Regions from separate parts of the Amycolatopsis sp. NPDC001319 genome, predicted to be linked through region 1. Evidence: riboswitches for the same ligand, from Rfam matches in the RefSeq annotation. Region 1 holds a riboswitch; each other region holds the start of a gene.

Evidence for each region. Region 1 has a riboswitch for cobalamin ahead of ACFY1H_RS32180 ((2Fe-2S)-binding protein). Riboswitches for the same ligand answer to the same signal wherever they lie in the genome.
Region 2: another riboswitch for cobalamin. It lies ahead of metE (5-methyltetrahydropteroyltriglutamate--homocysteine S-methyltransferase); the one in region 1 lies ahead of ACFY1H_RS32180 ((2Fe-2S)-binding protein).
Region 3: another riboswitch for cobalamin. It lies ahead of ACFY1H_RS03750 (hypothetical protein); the one in region 1 lies ahead of ACFY1H_RS32180 ((2Fe-2S)-binding protein).

Annotation. Positions count from the first base shown of each region.
Region 1 covers NZ_JBIAWY010000009.1:241,214-246,497, forward strand. Annotated here, with positions in the region: gene ACFY1H_RS32175 (APC family permease) at 1-1,854, shown strand, start outside; cobalamin riboswitch at 1,881-2,002, shown strand; gene ACFY1H_RS32180 ((2Fe-2S)-binding protein) at 2,097-2,753, shown strand; gene ACFY1H_RS32185 (hypothetical protein) at 2,757-3,254, shown strand; gene ACFY1H_RS32190 (cupin domain-containing protein) at 3,225-3,752, opposite strand; gene ACFY1H_RS32195 (LysR substrate-binding domain-containing protein) at 3,753-4,619, opposite strand; gene ACFY1H_RS32200 (ABC transporter substrate-binding protein) at 4,932-5,284, shown strand, end outside.
Region 2 covers NZ_JBIAWY010000008.1:114,489-119,772, forward strand. Annotated here, with positions in the region: gene ACFY1H_RS29350 (cytochrome P450) at 28-1,488, opposite strand; gene metE (5-methyltetrahydropteroyltriglutamate--homocysteine S-methyltransferase) at 1,648-3,906, opposite strand; cobalamin riboswitch at 4,006-4,216, opposite strand; gene ACFY1H_RS29360 (ribonucleotide-diphosphate reductase subunit beta) at 4,318-5,284, opposite strand, start outside.
Region 3 covers NZ_JBIAWY010000001.1:780,540-785,823, reverse strand. Annotated here, with positions in the region: gene ACFY1H_RS03755 (CbiQ family ECF transporter T component) at 1-700, opposite strand, end outside; gene ACFY1H_RS03750 (hypothetical protein) at 690-1,337, opposite strand; cobalamin riboswitch at 1,351-1,486, opposite strand; gene ACFY1H_RS03745 (Gfo/Idh/MocA family oxidoreductase) at 1,530-2,426, shown strand; gene ACFY1H_RS03740 (VanZ family protein) at 2,685-3,344, shown strand; gene ACFY1H_RS03735 (GNAT family N-acetyltransferase) at 3,551-4,294, shown strand; gene arfB (alternative ribosome rescue aminoacyl-tRNA hydrolase ArfB) at 4,291-4,719, opposite strand; gene purM (phosphoribosylformylglycinamidine cyclo-ligase) at 4,760-5,284, opposite strand, start outside.

The DNA.
Region 1 (5,284 bases):
CTTCCCGCCAGCGACAGCAGCGAGACCGGCGACGCCGCCGAAAGTGGTGGTGAGAGGCACCGGCTTTCCGTCGTCGGCGGGCTGGCCGCCCTGTCCCTGGACGCGATGGCGTCGGTGGCGTACGGCCCCGAAGCGATCGTGATCGTGCTGGCCGTCGCGGGCGGGAGCGGGCTGGGGTTCACGCTGCCGGTCACGCTCGCGATCGCGCTGCTGCTCGGGGTCCTGACGCTGTCGTACCGGCAGGTGATCGCCGCGTTCCCGGACGGCGGCGGCGCGTACGGCGTGAGCCGGGTCCACCTCGGCCGCCGCGCGTCGCTGGTCGCGGCCGCGTCGCTGATCGTCGACTACGTGCTCAACGTCGCGGTGTCCGTGGCCGCCGGCGTGGCGGCCCTGACGTCCGCCGTGCCCGCGCTGCTGCCCTACACGCTGTGGCTGTGCCTCGGGGTGCTGGCGCTGGTGACGGGCGTGAACCTGCGCGGAATCGCGGAGAGCGCGCGAGCGTTCATCGTGCCCACGGCGATGTTCGTCGGGTCGATCCTCACGGTCGTCGTGGTCGGCCTGGTCCGCACGGGGCCCGCCGCGGCCGTCGCCGCGCCGGCGCCCGGGGTCAGCCTGCAGACCGTCGGGATCCTGTTGCTGCTCAAGGCGTTCGCCAACGGCTGCGCCGCGCTCACCGGCGTGGAGGCGATCGCCAACGCCGTGCCGTCGTTCCGCCGGCCGCGGGTGCGCCGGGCCCAGCGGGCCGAGATCGCGCTCGGCGTGCTGCTGGCCGTCATGCTCATCGGGATCGCGGTGCTGATCGGGAAGTTCGCCATCCACCCCGTCGACGGCGTCACCGTGCTCTCGCAGGTCACCACCGCGTCGCTCGGCAACGGGTTCGGGTTCTACCTGGTGCAGTTCTCCACCGTGGTGTTGCTCGCGTTGGCCGCCAACACGTCGTTCGGCGGGCTGCCGGTGCTGGCCCAGCTGCTCGCGAAGCACAACAACCTGCCCCACGTCTTCGCGCTGCGCGCCGAACGCCAGGTCTACCGCTACGGCGTCGGCTTCCTGGCGATCACCTCGGCGCTGCTGCTCGTCGTCGCGAACGGCGACACGAACACCCTCGTCCCGCTGTTCGCGATCGGCGTCTTCGTCGGCTTCACCCTCTCGCAGATCGGCATGGTGCGGCACTGGTTGCGCATTCGCCCGCCACGCTGGCGCGGCAAAGCCGTCCTCAACGGGTTCGGCGCGCTGCTCACCGGCATCGCCGCGATCGTGGTCACCGCGACGAAGTTCGGCGAAGGCGGCTGGCTCATCGTCGTCGCGCTGCCGCTGCTCGTCGCGGGCATGGAGTGGGTGCACCGCAGTTACCGTCGCATCGGCGACCGGCTCGGGCTCGGGCGCACCCCGCCCCCGCCGCGGCCGAACCGGTCACTGGTCGTCGTGCCCGTGCACACGGTGTCCCGCCTGACGCGCGACGCGCTCGCCGCCGCCCTTTCGCTGGGCGAGCGCGTCGAAGCCGTCCACGTGACCCACCCGGGCGAGGAGGCCGCGGCGCGGGAGTTCGTGGCGTCCTGGGACCTCTGGCACCCCGGCGTGCCGCTCGTGCAGCTGTACGACGAACGCCGGCGGCTGGGCGAGCCCCTCGTCGAGCACCTGCGCGGCCACTCCGGCTGCCACGTCTTCGTCCTCATCGCGGAAGTCGAGCCGGACCACCCGTGGCAGCGCATCCTGCAGAACCGCCGCGGCGCCGTGCTCGCCCGCGCCCTGCGCCGCCGCTCCGACGCGGTGGTCTGCCGGATGCGTTTCCGTCTCGGGCAGCGGCCCGAACCGGGCAACGAGGGACGAACCGAAGTCCGCCGCGGTGCCAGGTGATTGACGGTCCCGCCGACGCCGCCGTACCGTTCTGGCCGCGTGACGGCTTCGAGAAGCCGGTGAGAGTCCGGCACGGTCGCGCCACTGTGAGCCCATCGTGTACCCGGTGGGCGAGTCAGGTCGAGGGGCCGTCACCTGTTCCACCGGCAAGGGACGCGTCATCCCGAAGGAGAACCGGACATGGCCAGGCTGAACACCTCCTGCCCGTCGGCCTCCACCTGCCTGTCGGTCGCCGTCGCGGTGTGAACCCGTTCTTCGCTTTCGACACGCACGCCGCGGGCGACGAGCCCGCCGCGCCGTGGCGTCCGCTCTCCGAAGTCCTCGACGACGGACCCGTGCTGCGCGAGCGCGTGACGCAGGTCCGCGCCGTGCTCGCCGCCGGGGGTGGCGACGTGGAGCTCCGGGTCGCCGCTTCCGTGACCCACCTGGGCCTCGCGGCGCGCCTCCTGTCGCCCGCCCTCGCACTCGCCGTGGGCGCCGGCGTCGTCCCCGACTTCTCCACCGCTTGGTGGCAGCCGACGACCGGCGGCGCGGTTCCGCTTTCGCTGCCCGAAACCGATGCTGTGGACGACGACGTGGTCGCGCTCTTCGCCCACCGGGTCCTGAGTGGACCGTTGCGCCGGCTGGACCAGGCTCTCGCCGGGTTCTCGCTCTCGGCGACCATCCGCCGCGGCAACGTCGCCTCCGCCCTCAACGGCGCCGTCACGATGCTCCGCCGAGAGCGTCCCGCGTGGACGGACGACATCCACCGCTTCCGCGACCGCCTGGAAGTCCTGCCGGTCCTCGCCGACACCGCCACCCACGAGGACGGCCGCTTCCGCCGCCGCAGCTGCTGCCTCATCTACCGCGCCGCGCCGAACCACGACGGCCCGAAATGCGGCGACTGTGTCCTGGGCTGACCCGTGCGGGTGATCGCGCTGTGGTGCGGCCTCGCGGCGGTCGCCTCTGTCGTCGGTGTCGTCGATTCGCTGACGCCCGGAGCGCCGCACCTGCCGCAGCAGGTGTTGTTCGCGGCCGTTGCCGGGATCTTCGTGGTGGTCGGGATCGCCGCCGCGAAACTCGCGCTCAACCGTCCGGAGGTGCCCGCCTCGACGATGGCCCGCCACCTCTGGCGGAAGCTCCCCGCCCTGCTGCGGTGGGGAGCTCTGGCCGCGATCGCCGGTGGTGCCGTCGTCGCCGTGCTCGCCGCGCCGCGAGTGCCCTACGGTGTACCCGAGGTCACTCCTCACGGCTACCTCATGGTCACCCGTCACGGCGATTTCTTGGTCAGCACCGCCGATTACCTCTACCTGCGCGCCGAGAACGAGCGGCTGTTCGCCGCCATCGCACTCGTGGTCAACAGCGCGGCGGGACCCACCGCGTTCGCGTTGTCAGTGTGGTTCGCCGATCCGCACCCGTGACCAGTCGAGCTCGGCCAGGTTGACCACGATGGCCTCCTGTGTCGTGCGGGCGATCACCACGACGGCTTCGTTCTCCGGGTCCGGGTTCTCCTCCCGGTGCGGCACGAACGGCGGCACGAACACGTAGTCACCCGGCCCGGTCTCGATGGGCCGTTCCACCGGCTCGTCGCCGTCGACGTCGAGGAAGACGAAAGTCGGGTTGCCCGAGACGATGTAGATGGCGGTCTCCGACTCGCCGTGGTGGTGGTTGGCCGACGCGGTGGACGCGGGGACGTGGGTCTGGCCCATCCACAGCGCCCGGGCGCCCACCGTTTTGCCGCTGATGGCCTCGAGGCGTTTCATGCCCGGGGTTTGTGTGGTCTGGCCGAGCAGGCCGCTGGGGGCGACGTGTTTCAACGAGCGGTGGAACGGGTCGATCTCGGCGGGGACCAGGGCGCCGCTGGGGGTGCGGACGAACCGGCCGTCGCCGGAGCCGGCGGGGACGTGCAGCACGGACATTCAGGCTCCTCGGGCGAGGGGGTGGGTGGTGGTGAGCAGCCGGCGCAGGGAGCCGACGGCGTGGCCGGACACGGCGGCGTCGAGGCCGTGGCGGCGCCAGCAGGCGAGGGGGAGTGGTTCGGGCGGGGGCAGGTCGTCGCATTCGACGAGACCCTCGGGGGTGGTGCCGAGGGTCGCGAGGAGGGCGACACCCTGGCCGGCGGCGGCCGCCGCGTGGACGCCGGCGAGCTGGTTGGCTTCGGCGCCGATGGCGGCGGGGATTCCGTACGCGGACAGGGTTTCCAACGCCCGGGTCCGCAACGCACACGGGTTGTCGAAGGCGACGAGCGGCACGGGGCCGTCGGGCCGGGTCCAGCCGGGGGCGCAGTACCACGTCAGGTCGAGCTCGCCGACGGGTTCGGCGCGCGGGTCGTCGGTGGCGCCCAGTAGCAGGGCGAGGTCGATGCGGCCGCTGCCGAGCGCGTCGCGCAGGGCCGTGCCGCGGTCGAGGCGGTAGCGCACGCGGTGACCGGGCAGCGCGGTGCCGAGCACGGCCGTCAGGCGGGGCAGGAGCTGGGCGGCGGCGTGTTCCGTCGACCCGATCACCACGGTCTCGTCGTCCGCGACGTCGAACGCGCGCAGCGCTTCGTCGTGCATCGCGAGGATCTGGCGGGCGTGTCCGAGCAACAGGTCGCCGTCGGCGGTGAAGCGCGACCGGCGGCCGCTGCGTTCGACGAGCTGCCGGCCGGTGGCGGCTTCGAGCCGGCGCACGTGCTGGCTCACCGCGGCCTGGCTGAGGTGGAGGTGCGTGGCCGCGCGCTGGAACCCGCCGCGGTCGGCGACCGCGACGAAGCTGCGCAGCGGCACGATGTCCAGAACCTGCTCCATGCGTCGGAACTTACCTCGCGAACCATCGCGAATCGTGATGAATCCGCATCGTGAAACGTCGTTGGACATCCTGTGGCACAACGGGTCATGCTCGCTGTCATGAACCGGTCCGCCGACGCGCCGAGCGTGCTGCTCACCTGCTGTCGCTGGCTGGACAACGCCCGCTGCGGCACCGCGATCTGTCCTCGCTGAGACGAGCACTCGCACTTTCCCCGACGCCCACCGAAGTGCGTCCCCGTCCGCCTGCCCAGAACCGGCGTCCACTGTGGACGCCGGAGCCCGCGTTGTCCCCCGAGCACAGGAAGATCCCCCATGTCCCCACGCACCACGCGCCGCCTGCGCGGCACCGCACTCACTCTCGCCCTCGCGGCCGTCCTCGGTGGTGGGCTCACCGCGTGCGGCTCCGGCGCCGCGGCCTCCGGCGGAGCCACGCTGCGCTGGGCCTCCTCGTACTTCCCGACCCACTGGGACCCGGTGGTCGGTGGCAGCGGCGCCCAGTTCCGCGAGCTCGCGCTGGTCTACGCGTCGCTCACCCGCACCGACGAAAAGGGCAACGCCGTGCCCGACCTGGCGAAGAGCTGGGAGTACGACGCGGCCGGCGATCAGGTCACGTTCCACCTGCGCCCGGGCCTGAAGTTCTCCGACGGCACCGCGCTCGACGCCAC
Region 2 (5,284 bases), on a different contig from region 1:
TCGGCTCCCCGCCTCCCGCAATGACCGTCAACGATATTCGAGACGCACCGGCAGTCCGTCGGCGGGGACCGGCAACGACACGTAGTCCCAGCGCGCGGTGTAGTCCTGGGGCACCGACCAGCGGAAAGTCCGCAGCATCTCGTGCATCAGCGCCTTGACCTCGAGGCTGCCGAAGTGCAGCCCGATGCACTTGTGCGCCCCGCCGCCGAAGGGCATCCACGCGAACCGGTGCGACTTGTCCTCGCGCCGCGGCTCGGCGAACCGCTCGGGGTCGAAGCGCATCGGGTCGGTCCAGCACTCGGGGGTGAAGTGGTTCAGCGTCGGCGAGACGCCGACGAGCGTGCCTTCCGGGATGAAGTGACCGAGGACCTCGGTGTCCTTCGTGGTCTTGCGGGCCATCGACGGCACCGGTGCCCGCAGCCGCAGCGACTCCTTCATCACGAGGTCGAGCGTCTCCAGGCTTTCCAGCGCCTCGATGTCCGGCACGTCGTCGCCCAGCGCGAGCGACTCCGCGCGGGCGCGTTCCTGCCACTCCGGGTGCTTGGCCAGGTAGTAGGCCATGGCGCTGCTGGTGATCGTGGTGGTGTCGTGCGCCGCCATCATCAGGAAGATCATGTGGTTCACGATGTCCGCGTCGGTGAACCGGTCGCCGTCCTCGGTGGTGGCGGTGCAGAGGGCGGCGAACAGGTCGTCGCCGCCCGCGCGGCGCTTTTCCGGCAGGGTCTCGCCGAAGTAGCGCTCCAGCAGCCGCCGGCCGCGCAGGCCCGCGGACCAGCGGCCGCCGGGCACGGGGTAGCGCACGAGCGCCGTGCCCGCGCGCACCGTGTTCACGAACGCGCGGTTGATCCGCATCGCGTCGTCGGGTGAGCGCATGTCCATGAACACGCGCGTGGCCACGTCCAGCGTGAGCTGCTTGAGCGACCAGTACAGCCGGGGCCGCGTGCCGCCGGGCCACGCCTGGACGCCGGCGCGCAGGGCCGGGCCCATCTGCCCGACGTAACCGACGAGCCGCTCGCGCGTGAACGCGCTCTGCATGATCCGCCGGTGCAGGTGGTGCTCGCCGAAGTCGAGCAGCATGAGGCCGCGGTCGAAGAACTTCTCGATGAAGAACTTCCAGCCCTCCTGCGAGAACGCCTTGTCCTTGTTCACCAGGGCGATCTGCGTGGCCTCGGGGCCGGACAGCGACACGATCCGGCGGCCGAAGCCGCCCATCCACGAGACGGGGCCGTACTTCTCGTAGCGGCTGAAGCTGAAGTCCAGGCCGAACCGCATCATCTCCAGCGCGTGGCCCACGACCGGCGGCCCGTCGTCGCCGAGCACCGGCTTGAGGCCGCTGCCCGCGGGCGGCGGCGCGAGCTCGCGCACGGGGTAGGTGGCCGCCTGCCAGCGCTGGTCGACCGTGCGGGGCAGCGGCATCGACGTGAGCGTGGGCACGCGCTCACGCAGGCTCTCGGCGACCCTGCCGACCTTGCCGACTGCGCTCGTCATCGCGACCTGCCTTCACTGGCGGAACCCCGGTCGACCTCCACCGTGCCGCGCTGTTGACCGAATGACAATACCTTCGGCGGGCTCCATCCGGGTGATCCTTGACGCAGCGCCGGTGCCGGGCAGTGGTTCGCGCCGCCCGGCACCGTCGCCGCGGTTTGTTCAGTCCTGCTCGGCGCGGACCTGGCGGGCCGCCGCGACGAGGTGGCGCAACGCGGGCTCCACCTCGGCGTAGCGGCGGGTCTTGAGGCCGCAGTCGGGGTTCACCCACAGCCGCCGGGCCGGCACGGCGGCGGCGGCCGCCGTGCGCAGCAGGTCCGCGACCTCGTCGACGCCGGGCACGCGCGGTGAGTGGATGTCGTAGACGCCCGGCCCGACGCCGCGCGCGAACCCGCCGGCCGCGAGGTCGGCGAGCACCTCCATCTTCGAGCGCGCGGCTTCGATGCTGGTCACGTCGGCGTCGAGGCCGTCGATCGCGGAGAGGACCTCCCCGAACTCCGAGTAGCACATGTGCGTGTGGATCTGGGTGCCTTCGGCGACCCCGGCCGTCGCGACGCGGAACGCGCGCACCGCCCAGCCGAAGTAGGCCGAGTGCCCGGCCGCGCGCAGCGGCAGCAGCTCCCGCAGCGCCGGCTCGTCGACCTGGATCACGCGCACGCCCGCGGCTTCGAGGTCGGCCACCTCGTCGCGGATCGCGAACGCGACCTGCAGCGCGGTGTCGGCGAGCGGCTGGTCGTCGCGCACGAACGACCACGCGAGGATCGTGACCGGGCCGGTGAGCATGCCCTTGATCGGCTTGGCCGTGCGGCTCTGCGCGTACCGCGCCCACGGCACGGTCATCGGCCGCGGTCGCGAGACGTCGCCGTGGAGGATCGGCGGGCGGACGCAGCGCGAGCCGTAGGACTGCACCCAGCCGTGCTCGGTCGAGGCGAACCCGGCGAGCTGCTCGGCGAAGTACTGCACCATGTCGTGGCGCTCGGGCTCGCCGTGCACGAGCACGTCGAGGCCCAGCTCCTCCTGCAGCCGCACCACGCGGTCGATCTCGGCGTGCATCTCGGCCACGTACGCGGCTTCCTCGAGCGTGCCCGCGCGGTACGCGGCGCGCGCCTTGCGGACGTCGGTGGTCTGCGGGAACGAGCCGATCGTGGTGGTCGGCAACGGCGGCAGGCCGAGGGATTCCTGTTGCAGGGCCGCCCGTTGCTCATACGGCGCACGCACGGCGTCCTCGGGCTTCAGTGCCGCCAGGCGCTCGCGCACGGCCGCGTCCACCGGGTTCGTCGCGCGGTCCGCGACGGCCGCGCGCGCCGCAGACAGGTCCACCTGATCGCCGCGCAGCGCCCGCCCGAGCAGTACGACCTCGGCGACCTTCTGGTCGGCGAACGCGAGCCAGCTCTTCAGCCGTGGGTCGAGGTTCTCGGCCTCGACGTCGTGGGGCACGTGCAGCAGCGAGCACGACGTCGACACGCTGACGTGCCGCGCGGTGCCGGCCAGCCGGGCGGCACGTTCGAGCGCACGGTCCGGGTCCGTGCGCCACACGTTGCGCCCGTCGACGACACCGGCGAGCACCTCCTTGTCGCGCAAGGCGCCTTCCGCCGCCACGGCGTCCACAAAGGACTCCTCGGTGACGAGGTCCACGGCCAGCGCGTCGATGGGGGAGCGGGCCAGCACGCCCAGCCCGCGACCGAGCCCGCCGAAGTACCCGGCGACGAGCAGCTTCGGCCGGTCTTCGGCCTTGGCCAGCACGTGGTACGCGCGGGTCAGCGCGTTGAGTTCCTTCGTGGTGCGGTCGCCGGCGAACGCCGGCTCGTCGAGCTGCACCCACTCGACGCCCTCGGCCTTCAGCGCGCACAGCAGCGCCGCGTACGCGGGCAGGAGCTCGTCGAGCAGCTCCAGCGGCTCGAACCCCGGCCGCGTCGCCTTGGCCAGCAACAGGAACGTGACCGGGCCGACGAACACCGGCCGCGTCTCGATGCCCAGCTCCCGGGCCTCGCGCACCTCGTCGAGCGGCTTCGTGCCCGACAACGCGAAGCGCGAGTCGGGACCCAGTTCGGGCACGAGGTAGTGGTAGTTGGTGTCGAACCACTTCGTCATCTCGAGCGCCGGCTCGTCCTGCACGCCGCGCGCGGCCGCGAAGTACGTATCGAGCGGCGAGAGGCCGAGGCGGGTGAAGCGCGCCGGCAGCGCGCCGAACAGCTCGGCGGTGTCGAGCACCTGGTCGTAGTGGGAAGACGTGTTCGAGGGGACCGATTCCAGGCCCGCTTCGCGCAGCCGCGACCAGGTCCGCCCGCGCAGTTCGCGGCCGGTGGCGAGCAGTTCCGCCTCGCCGGTGGTGCCCGCCCAGTAGCGTTCCAGGGCGCGCTTCAGTTCCCGGGCCGGCCCGATGCGCGGGTACCCCAGGATCGTGGTGCCGATGGTGGTCACAGGCTCTCTCCTCGCGAGCTCGTTCGAGGCGAGCCCGGGCACGCGAGAACCGCGTCTTCGGTCAGGCCTGCTCCCACGGGGCCCGGACTCACGCACGCCGTCGGCGCACGTACCACGGGCAGGTCTTCGGACTCGTGGGCGCCGAGCTCGCGCCTACTCACCGTCGCTTCCCGGGCTCGCGCCCAGTGCTTGACCACGAAATCGTGGTGACGGCTTTCGTTCCCACTCACCGCTGCGGGGCAGTCCCGGACTCACACCGGGTTCCCTGTTGCCTCGCCAGGGTGTGGCCGCACGAAAAAAGCCCGGCCACGCCCTGGCGAACCAGTGGCGTGGCCGAGCCTAGCGGGTCGCGGCACCGGGTGGCACGACGTCCGCTGTGATCCCGGAGACCGGGATCAGTCCTGCAGCCGATCAGTCCCAGTCCAGCGCGCCGCCGGACTGGTACTCGATCACGCGGGTCTCGAAGAAGTTCTTCTCCTTCTTCAGGTCCATCGCCTCCGACATCCACGGGAACGGGTTCTCCGTCTCCCCGAAGATCGGCGCGAGGCCGATCTGCTGGGCGCGCCGGTCGGTGATGAAGTGCATGTACTGCTCGCACAGCTGCGCCGAAAGGCCGAGCATGCCGCGCGGCATGGTGTCACGCGCGTAGCGGACCTCCAGCTCGCACGCGTCGGTCAGCATCTGCCGGATCTCCGCCTGGAACTCTTCCGTCCACAGGTGCGGGTTCTCGATCTTGATCTGGTTGATGCAGTCGATGCCGAAGTTCAGGTGGATCGACTCGTCGCGCAGGATGTACTGGTACTGCTCGGCGATGCCGACCATCTTGTTGCGGCGGCCGAGCGAGAGGATCTGCGCGAAGCCGGTGTAGAACCACATGCCCTCGAAGATCACGTAGAACGCCACGAGGTCGCGCAGGAACGCCTGGTCGGCCTCCGGCGTGCCGGTCTCGAAGTCCGGGTTCTCGAGGTTCTGCGTGTACTTCAGCGCCCACGCGTCCTTCTCGGAGATGGACGGCACCTCGCGGTACATGTTGAACAGCTCGCCCTCGACCAGGCCGAGGCTTTCGCAGATGTACTGGAAGGTGTGCGTGTGCACGGCCTCCTCGAACGCCTGGCGCAGCAGGTACTGGCGACACTCGGGGTTGGTGATCTGGCGGTACACCGCGAGCACGATGTTGTTGGCCACCAAGGACTCCGCCGTGGCGAAGAAGCCGAGGTTGCGCTTGAGCATCTGGCGCTCGTCCTCGGTCAGGCCGTCGGGCGACTTCCACAGCGCGATGTCGGCCTGCATGGCGACCTCGGTCGGCATCCAGTGGTTGTTGCACGCGGCGAGGTACTTGTCCCACGCCCAGCGGTACTTCATGGGCAGCAGCTGGTTC
Region 3 (5,284 bases), on a different contig from region 1:
CGGCGATCAGCACCCGCACGCGCGGTGCGAGGTACCCGCGCCGGCCGTAGCCGCGCGAGTCCATGGCCGCCGCGAGCAGGAGCGAGCGGTCCAGCGCGTCCGCCAGCACCGGCACGAAAACCCCCTTCACGAACCTCAGCCCCCGTCCACGCGCCGCGCGCAGCCGGCGCGCGCGCCGCACCCGCTGCACGCTCTCCACCAGCTGCGGGGCCACCGAAAGCGCCACCGTGACCGCCGTGCTCACCTCGGCCAACGCACCGGGCACGGCCTTGAGCAGGCGTTTCGGGTTGGCCAGCGCGTTGGCGGCGCCCACGCAGAGCACGATCGTGGCCAGCCGCAGGCCGTCGTAGAAGCCGCCGAGCAGCTCCTCGGCCGAAGTGGGCCCCAGCAGCTCGATCCCGGCGGCCGCGGCGGGCAATGGGATCGTCGGCAGCGTGAACAGCACGTGGCCGCCGTCCTCGCCGCCGATGAGGATGCGGAACAGCACGCGCGACACCACGATCACGGCCGCGACCAGCGCGTACACGCGAAAAGCCAGCGCCCACGGCGCGTCGCCCCGGCGGTTCACCACCACGAACCCGGCCACGGCGATCACCAGCGCGAGCAGCAACGGGTTGGTGGTGCGGCTCGCGGCGACGGCGAGCGCGAGCGCCCACACCCACCACGCACCCGGGTGCAGAGCCCGCGCGTTACCGGGCAGCACGCCTGCGCCGCAGCCCGACGACCACTCCGGCGACGACCAGCACCACGATCACGACGAGCCCGATCACCAGGCTCCACGGGAAGCCGCTGCCGCCGGATTCCGTCGACGCGGCCGCGGGCACCGCCGCGTTGGCCTTCCGCACCGGCGCCACCCGCGGCGGCGGGTAGTCCTGGAAGGACTTGTTGTGCGCGAACGACCAGCCCTCGAAGCTCCCCGCCGGCGGCTTCCAGCCCTGCACCCCGACCTGGCTCGAAGCCCACTTGCCGCCGTCGGTCGCCGTCCAGAAGCTCCACGACGCGCTCTCCGGCGGCATCCCCGAGCACGACTGGTCGACCGGTTTGCCCTCGATCTTGCAGATCAGCGCCAGGCCGTACTTGCCGACGCCCGCGATGTCGAGGCCCGCGTTCTGCATGGCCGCCACCCCGTCGGCCTGCGGCCCGGGCGCGCAGCGGATCAGGGTGTCGCCACCGAGGTCCTGGAAGTCGACCACCACCGTCACGCCGGTGGCGTCGGGACAGTAGCCCGCGGTGCCCTTCCCGGGCACGGTCGCGGTGGCGGGACTCGCGCCGGACAGGCCGGCGGTGACCAGGAGCGCGGCCACGGCCAGGAGCCGGACTGCAGGGAACAACCGCATCGTTGATGAACCTCGCATCGAGTCGGACCACGGCGGGCGATCCGGCTCACGGCCGCGCGGGCGGCCGCTCACGGTTGCGGGTCAGCGCCGGATTCCCACCGGCTTCCCCCGATCGTGGTGTACAGCTGACCGACGTTAACCCACCGGAGGTACCCGCCGGAAGCGGCGCCGGACACACCTACACTTCCGGGCGTGGACGTCGGACAGCTGCGCATCGGCCTCGTCGGAACCGGTCCCTGGGCGACCACGGTGCACGCGCCGGGACTGGCCGAACACCCCGGCACCGAGCTCACCGCCGTGTGGGCGCGCCGCGTCACCAGCGCCCGCCCGCTGGCCGAGGCCCACGACGCGGTCGGCACCGACGACCTCGACGAGCTGTTCTCCCTGGTCGACGCCCTAGCCTTCGCCGTGCCGCCCGCCGTGCAGGCGGAGATCGCGACGCGCGCGGCCGAGGCCGGCAAGCACCTGATCCTCGAGAAGCCCATCGCCGCCGACCTGGCGAGCGCGCAGCGGCTGGCCGACGCCGTGGACAAGGCCGGCGTCGCGTCGCTCGTGATGCTCACGCTGCGGTTCTCCCAGCAGACGCGCGAATGGCTCGACGGCCTCGCTGCCTCGGGCGGCTGGCGCGGCGGTGGCGCGCGCTGGCTTTCGGGCGCACTGCTCGGCGGGCAGTACTCGACGTCGGCGTGGCGGCTCGACGCGTCCGGCGGCGCGCTCGCCGACATCGGCCCGCACGCGTTCGACCTGCTCGACGCCGCCCTCGGCCGCATCACCGACGTGCTCGCGGCCCACCGCGGCCCCGACGACCTGTGGCAGCTGATGTTCGCCCACGAGGGCGGCGCGACGAGCACCGCGACGCTGTCGCTGCGGCTCCCGGTTCAGCCGACCGTGGTCGAGGTCGCGGTCTACGGCGAGCACGGCTACCGGACACTCGGCCGCAAACCAGGCACCGCCGGGGAGGCCTACACGGCTCTGCTGGACGACTTCGCGGCCATGGTCGCGAGTGGCACGACCACGCACCCGTGCGACGTCCACCGTGGCCTGCACCTGTCCGCGCTCATCGAGAAGGCGCGCGAGCTCGCCGGGTAGTACACAGGCTCAAACCCTTGGTTTCCGTTGTGAACCAAGGCTTTCCGCCAAGTCGGCGCAATCCTTCCACAGGGTTGTCCACAGCATCCACTATGGACGGTCCGCGCCTCGACCGAACCACGGGAAGCCGTTTCGCGCCACCGGAAAGATCACCGAATAGTGCGGCCCGCTGAGCATGCCGACTCGAACCGGCAATGCGAAGGTTGATCTTGGGAGGGCGGGAAGAAGCAGTTCATAGGGGTTCGAGAAGGGAAGCGCATGGGTGCCTTGCTGCGCGCTTTCTGGGGGATCATCCCGATCACGGCCATCGCGTTGCCATACGCGCTGCTTTGCTGGCCCTTGCTCGCCGCGCGGAGGCGGCGAAGAAGCAGCGACATCAGCCTCGGCCACGCGTCGGCGACCGCGGCCGTCGACGTGACGGCGGTGACGCTCGGCGCGCTCGTGCTCTGCCTGGTCATCATGCCCGTCGGCACCGCTTCGGGGAGCACCCTCGACCTGGTGCCCGGCGCCGACCTCTCCGCCGCGCTGTCCGACGACGGATCGCTCTGGCAGGTCGTCGGCAATCTGCTCCTCCTGAGCCCGCTGGGCGCGCTCGTGCCGCTGCGCCTGCGCCGGCTGCGGTCGCTCAGCCGGATCGCGCTCACCGCCCTGAGCGCGTCCGTGCTGGTGGAGGCCACGCAGTTCCTCATTCAGAGCGGCCGCGTGACCTCGACCGACGACGTGCTGCTCAACACCATCGGCGCCACGCTGGGCGCCGCCCTGACCCGCCGCGGCTGGCGCTACTTCGACGTGGTGCCCGTGGTCGCGATCCCGCAGCAGGTGCGGCGGACCGTCTGCAACGCGCCCGTCCGCCTGCGCGTGCCGCGGTCGGTGTGGGACACGCGCTACGCCGGGATCGGGCACCCGGAACGGCGCTGAGCCGGCCGAACCGTGCTAAATCGCTTGCGCCCGCTGGGACACTGAAAGCTCTCGGATCTTCGGACGAAGGAACGCCTATGTTTGCCGCCGCTGCTCGCGACGGCCGAGGTCAGGCCTGACGCGAGCCCGTCAGCCGTCCTTCCCATGCCCTGCCCGCTTCGGCAGCGCGCGTGGGTCTCCTTCGACCCCGAAAGGGTTCACCCAGCATGTCCGCCCTTCAGGCGTATGTCCGCGCCACCGCACCCCGAGGCCGTGACGTCGAACGGATCGGCCCGTTCCTGGCGACCTTCTCCCGCACCGGCGACAACCCGATGCTCAACTACGCGATCCCCGACGACGGCGCCGCGCCGTCACCCGAAGAGATCACCGCGCTGACCGAGGCGTACGCGCGCCGCGGCCGGCAGCCCCGGCTGGAGTTCTTCACCGAAGCCGCGCCCGGCCTGGAGGAACTCCTCGTCGCGCAGGGGTATTCGCTCGAGCGGCGCGTGCCGCTCATGACCTGCACCCCGGACGGCTTCGTGGACCGCCCGGCACCCGCCGGGATCCTGCTCCGCGTTCCGGAGACGGACGCCGACGTGCGCAGCCTGCGTTCGGCGCAGAACGTCGCCTTCGGCGCGTCGCCTGAGGTGTCCGACGCGGAGCTGGCGAGCACCCGCTCGTTCGGCGACCGCGCCGTGCGCGCCGAGGACACCGCGACCGGTGCGGTGATCGGCGGCGGGTTCGCGCTGGACATCGTGGACGGTGCGGCCGAGATCGCCGGCATCGCCGTCGCCGAGGCCTACCGCGGCCGCGGCATCGCGTCGGCGATCACGGCGTACCTGACCCGCCTGGTCCACGAGCGAGGTGGCCCCACAGCATTTCTCACCCCCGGCGACCTTGGCATCGCCACGGTGTACCGCCGCGTCGGCTACGAGCCGGCCGGCGAGTGCGTGCACCTCTCGGTGAGCTAGTCGTCGAACCGGCCGCCGCGGCCGCGTTTCACGTCGCTGCGGCGTTTCTTCGCGGCCAGGCGGCGTTCCTTCGAACCCCGGGAGGGTTTGGTGGGACGCCGCTTGGCCGGCGGCGGCGCGGAGGCCTTGAGCAGCAGGTCGGCGAGGCGTTCACGCGCGGCGTCGCGGTTCTGCAGCTGCGAACGCTGCTCGCTGGCGGCGATGGTGAGCACGCCGTCGACAAGGCGACCCGCCAGCCGCGCCACGATCCGCTCGCGCAACGGCTCCGGGATCGCCGCCGACCGCGCGACGTCGAACGAAAGCTCCACGCGCGAGTCGGTGGTGTTCACGCCCTGCCCACCCGGTCCGGACGACCGGGAGAAGCGCTCGCTCAACTCGGCCGCCGGGATCACGAACCGGGAGCCGACCACCACGTCCTCTGCCACTGCCACGCTGTCCAGTCTCCCAGCCGCGACAACCGCGTTTCTAGAACCGCGGGTGGTCGCCCGAGAGCACGGCGCGCGGGCCGTCGGGGTCGTCGGCCGGCTGCACGTCGCCGAGGATCCACGCCGGCACGTGGCGCGCGGTCAGCACGGCCAGCGCCCGGTCGACGTCCTCGGCCGACACGATCGCGACCATGCCGATGCCCATGTTGAACGTCTTCTCCAGCTCGGCGCGCTCGACCTTGCCGCGCTGCCCGATCAGCGCGAACACCGACGCCGGCGTCCACGTGCCCCGCTCCAGCCGCGCAACCAGCCCGCGCGGCATCACACGCGCGAGGTTCGCCTCGAGGCCACCGCCGGTGATGTGCGCGAAGGTGCGCACCTCGGTCTCGGCGGCCAGCGCCAGGCAGTCCTTGGCGTAGATCTTCGTCGGCTCCAGCAGCTCCTCGCCGAGCGTGCGGCCGAACTCCTCGACGTGGCCGTCGAGCGGCATGCGCGCGATGTCGAGCAGCACGTGGCGGGCCAGCGAGTAGCCGTTGGAGTGCAGACCGGAGGAGCCCATGGCCAG